DNA from 2 places in the Amycolatopsis sp. ATCC 39116 genome. Region 2 is predicted to be linked to the other one. Evidence: riboswitches for the same ligand, from Rfam matches in the RefSeq annotation. Region 2 holds a riboswitch; the other holds the start of a gene.
What was found. A riboswitch is a leader RNA that binds a small molecule or an ion and turns the genes downstream of it on or off. The one in region 2 is predicted to bind cobalamin.
Positions count from the first base shown of each region.

Region 1: another riboswitch for cobalamin. It lies ahead of AMY39116_RS0337315 (ABC transporter substrate-binding protein); the one in region 2 lies ahead of AMY39116_RS0330830 (HoxN/HupN/NixA family nickel/cobalt transporter).

Region 1 is NZ_AFWY03000065.1:12,091-14,282, forward strand. It holds gene AMY39116_RS0337315 (ABC transporter substrate-binding protein) at 1-867, opposite strand, end outside; cobalamin riboswitch at 940-1,062, opposite strand; gene AMY39116_RS0337320 (MOSC domain-containing protein) at 1,091-1,723, opposite strand; S-adenosyl-L-homocysteine riboswitch at 1,737-1,812, opposite strand; gene AMY39116_RS0337325 (sulfite exporter TauE/SafE family protein) at 1,832-2,192, opposite strand, start outside.
Region 2 is NZ_AFWY03000042.1:12,191-14,382, forward strand. It holds gene AMY39116_RS0330825 (sigma-70 family RNA polymerase sigma factor) at 1-99, shown strand, start outside; gene AMY39116_RS0330830 (HoxN/HupN/NixA family nickel/cobalt transporter) at 88-1,140, opposite strand; cobalamin riboswitch at 1,184-1,354, opposite strand; gene AMY39116_RS0330835 (TetR/AcrR family transcriptional regulator) at 1,401-2,003, opposite strand; gene AMY39116_RS0330840 (DMT family transporter) at 2,075-2,192, shown strand, end outside.

The DNA.
Region 1 (2,192 bases), on a different contig from region 2:
GCGGGTCACCGGGTGCGACTCCAGGAACGCGATCTTGGCGGCCGCGTTCTCCGCGGTCTGCGAACGGCGGGTCAGGTCGCCGAGGACGATCACGTCCGGGTCGCGTTCGGCGACCGTCTCCCAGTTGATCTGCGGCCACTCCTCGCGCGTGTCGTCGAAGACGTTGCGGGCGCCCACGGTCGTGGTGATGATGCCGGGCGCGCCGCAGCAACCCGCCAGGTAGGGGGCCTCGGAGTTGGCGAACCAGAACATCAGCCGGGCGTTCGCGCCTGCGCCCGCGACCGCGCGCATCCGTTCCCGCAGGCTGGTGACCAGCTGTTCGCCGCGGTCCTCGACGCCGAAGATCCGCGCGAGGTCGCGGATCTCGGTGTAGACGGCGTCCATGGTCAGCGTCTCGGTGCGCGCGCCGTCACCGCCGCCGCTGGTGTCCTTGGCGCACTCGGTCGGCGACAGGTAGGCGGGCACCCCGAGCTGCTCGAACTGCTCGCGGGTGGCGACGCCGCCCTTGCCGAGGATCGCGCCGAACGAGGCGGCGACGAAGTCCGGCTCGGTGGCGAGCACGGTCTCGAACGACGGGTAGTTCTCGGCGAGCCGGGGCACCTTCGCGTTGTCCGCGGCCAGGTGCGGCAGCACGGGATCGGTCCAGGTGGCGGTGCCCGCCATGCGGTCGGCGAGGCCGAGGGACAGCATGATCTCCGCCGCGCCCTGGTTGAGCGCGACCGCCCGCCGCGGCGGTTCCGGCACGCGGACCTGGTGGCCGCAGTTGTCGACGGCCACGGCGGCGGTGTCTCCGGAGGGGGTGGCGCTCGCGCACCCGGTCAGCGCCAGCACGGCGGCGAGCAGCGGGAAGGTGATCGATCGGCGCACAGCGGCCCCTAGCGTCGAGGGCTCATGCGCGGAGCCCGGTCCGGCGGTCTCCCCCGTGGCGGGGGTGCCAGCAGGTCTTCGGACTCGGGGTCGTCCGGGCGGAACGCCTTCCCGGACCGCGTGGTCCAGTGGCCGTTGTCCCGCCCGTCGCCGCTCACCGCTGCGCGTCAGTTCCGGATTCGCACCGGATTCCCTGGCCCCTCGCGGGGCACGACTGGCCGGCTCACGCTACCACGACGACCTCGTCCCCGACCCCGACCGTGCCCGGTTCCACAGTGGACCCGTAGACGCCGAGGCACATGTCGTGCTCACGCGCGATGCGGCGCAGGACGGCCGGGGCGCGCCGGCCGGTGCGCGGATCGACGTTGACAACGACGCAGCGCCGGTCGCGGCGGTCGACCCGGATGCGGGTGGCGCCGATGCGGAGCGTGCGGCCGATCCAGTCCTCCTCGGGCACGTCGGTGTCGACGAGGAGGTTGGGGCGGAAGCGCAGCGGCTCGGCGCCGGCACTGCGGGTGGTGATCAGGGACAACGGCGCGCTGTCGAAGGTGCCGCGGTCCAGTTTCTGGACGCTCGCGGCGCCGAGCTCCGCCGCGAGCGCGGGATCGGTGACGTCGTGCAGGCGGCCGTCCGGGGTGCGGACCTGGGACTCGCCGACGACCTGGTAGCGGACCAGGTCGTTGCGCCTGCGGATGGTGAGCCAGGGGAAGCCGTTCGCCTCCTGGCCCGGCCGGACGAACGCCCAGCGCCGGTCACCGTCGAGGCCGTGCCAGGAGACGGCGGCCTCGTCCAGCGGTTGCGCGGCCATGGACTTGACCGGGTAGCGGAAGATCGCGGCGAGGTGTCCGACGAGCATCTGCGCCTCCTCGGGTGAGAAGGCGCCCTTGCTGCAGGAGACGGTGCCGAGCGTGGCGGGCCGGGCCCGTCGCAGCGCCCCTCGGCACCGCCCGCGAAGGTAGCACTTCTAGTTCCAGGCCTGCCAGGCCAGCGTGACGGCCAGGCCCATGCCCGCCAGCGCGATCGCGACCCGGAGTGGCGCCGCGGGCAGGCGGCGGACCACCGCGGGCCCCACGAAGGATCCGGCGACCAGACCGAGGCACAGGGCCGCCGCCGCGGGCCAGAGCACCGAGCCGGTGAACGCGAACACCACGGCGGCCACCAGGTTGGCCGCACCGGTGACGATGTTCTTCGCCGCGTTCGTCCTGGCCAGCGGCTGCGCCCAGGCCGCGGACAGCAGCGCCAGCATGATCACCCCGGCCGCCGCGCCGAAGTAGCCGCCGTAGATCGCGACCAGGAACGCGCCCGTGGCGGTGCCCGCGGTCAGC
Region 2 (2,192 bases):
GACTGCGCGGTCGGCACCATCCGGTCCCGCGTGTTCCGGGCCCGCGAGGACCTGACCGCCGCGCTCAGCTCGAACGGGCGGGCGGCCTCACTCGGCTGAGCTCCACCGGTGCTCGACCCTGGCGAGCCGCCAGTACGCGATCGCGGCCGCCCACACCACCACGAACAACCCGACGACGATGTAGCCGACGCTGTCGAGGTCGATGTCCGCGATCCAGTCGATCAGCGCGCCCGACCAGCCCAGGTCGTCCCTGGCCACACCGACCAGCTCGATCGTGCCGATGACCAGCGCCACCGCGACGGACAGGCCGGTGATCGTGAGGTTGTAGTAGATCTTGCGGACCGGGTTGGCGAACGCCCAGTCGTAGGCGAAGTTCATGAACGTGCCGTCGAGCGTGTCGAACAGGCTCATGCCGGCGGCGAACAGCAGCGGCAGGCACAGGATCGCGTACCAGGGCAGGCCCGCCGCCGCGCCGGACCCGGCCAGTGCCAGGAGCAGCACCTCGGTCGCGGTGTCGAATCCGACGCCGAACAGCAGCCCGACCAGGTACATCTGGCCCGGGCGGCGGATCGAGCGGGTGAGCCTGCCGAGGAAGCGGTTGACGAACCCGCGCGAGTCGAGCCGCGCCTCCAGCTCGGCCTCGTCGAAGCGGCCGCGGCGCAGCTCGCGCCACACCTTCCAGATGCCGATCAACGCGACCAGGTTCAGGATGCCGATCAGGTACAGGAACCCGCCGGACGCTCCGGTGGAGATCACGCCGAGCACCTTGTGCGCGGAGGAGCCGTCCTCGGTCCAGCTCAGGATGCCCTTCGCGCCGATCGCGACGAGCACCGCCAGCACGACGACCACGGTGGAGTGCCCGAGCGCGAACCAGAACCCGACCGAGACCGGGCGCTGCCCCTCGGCCATCAGCTTGCGGGTGGTGTTGTCGATCGCGGCGATGTGGTCGGCGTCGAACGCGTGCCGCATGCCGAGCGTGTACGCCGTGAGTCCCAGCCCGAAGCCGAACACCTGCGCGCCGACGGCGTAGTGCCCGGGCACCACGAGCAACGCGAGAATCCCGAACGCGACCGCGTGCAACACGACGATCGCCAGCAGCAACAGACCCGTGCGGTAGGTGTCCTGCCTGCGCCAGGACATGGTGGGTGAAGTCCCCATGGAGACCGCCTTCCAGCACCTCGTGGATGGTCCAACGTGCCGTGGCCGGTCTCCTGGCTTCGGATCGACATCCGCGGCCCGCCTTCCCGGACTCGCGTCCAGTGGCTGTCCCGGGCCGGGACTTCCCGTTCACAGTGGCGAGGGCCGCGCCGGTTTCACACCGGACTTCCCGAGCACCACGGCCCGCTCACGGTACGTTTCGGCCTCGCGGCGGGGCAAGAGCCATCCCGGTGACCGGCGCCCTACCGCCGGGACGCCGAGTTGTGCTGCGCCGCCGTCGCTTCGTCCACCAGCGACTTCGCGACGCGTTTGGCCGTGGCGACCGCCGTCGGCGCGACCTCCAGCGACGCCGCGACCGTCGCGCCCTCGACCAGGACGAGCAGCGCCTCCGCCAGCCGTGCCGGGTTCCGCGCGCCCGCGTCCACGGCCAGATCCCGCAGGTAGCCCAGCAACCACTGCTTCGACGCCGCGATCACCTGCCGGCCGGGGTGGTCGGCCGACGGCAGTTCGGCGTGCGCGTTGACGAACGCGCAGCCGCGCGTGTTCTCGGTGTCAAGCCAGTCGGCGAGCGCGTCGAACACCCTGAGCAGCTTCTGGGCCGGAGTCGTCCGGGAGCCGGCGAAGGAGCGCACCCGCTCCCGCCACCGCTCGTCCCGGCGGCGCAGGTAGAGCGCGACCAGGTCGGCCTTGGAGCCGAACCGGTCGTACAGGGTCTTCTTGGTGACCCCGGCCTCGGCGGCGATCGTGTCCACACCGACCGCGTGGATCCCGTTGTCGTAGAACAGTTTCCCGGCGACCGTGAGGATCCGTTCGGCGGCCGGGGTCAGCGGCTTGTCCGTCTCCACGACTTGACAGTACACCGACCGGTATAGCTACAGTGGACTATACAGACCGGTATACCTGCGCGGGAGGGTGCATGCGGGGGAACGTCGTCGCCGGAAGCGGTTTCGTCCTGTTCTGGAGCTCCGGGTTCGTCGGCGCGACGCTGGGCGCCAGGTCCGGCGGCGCGGTGTCCCTCCTGGCCTGGCGGTTCC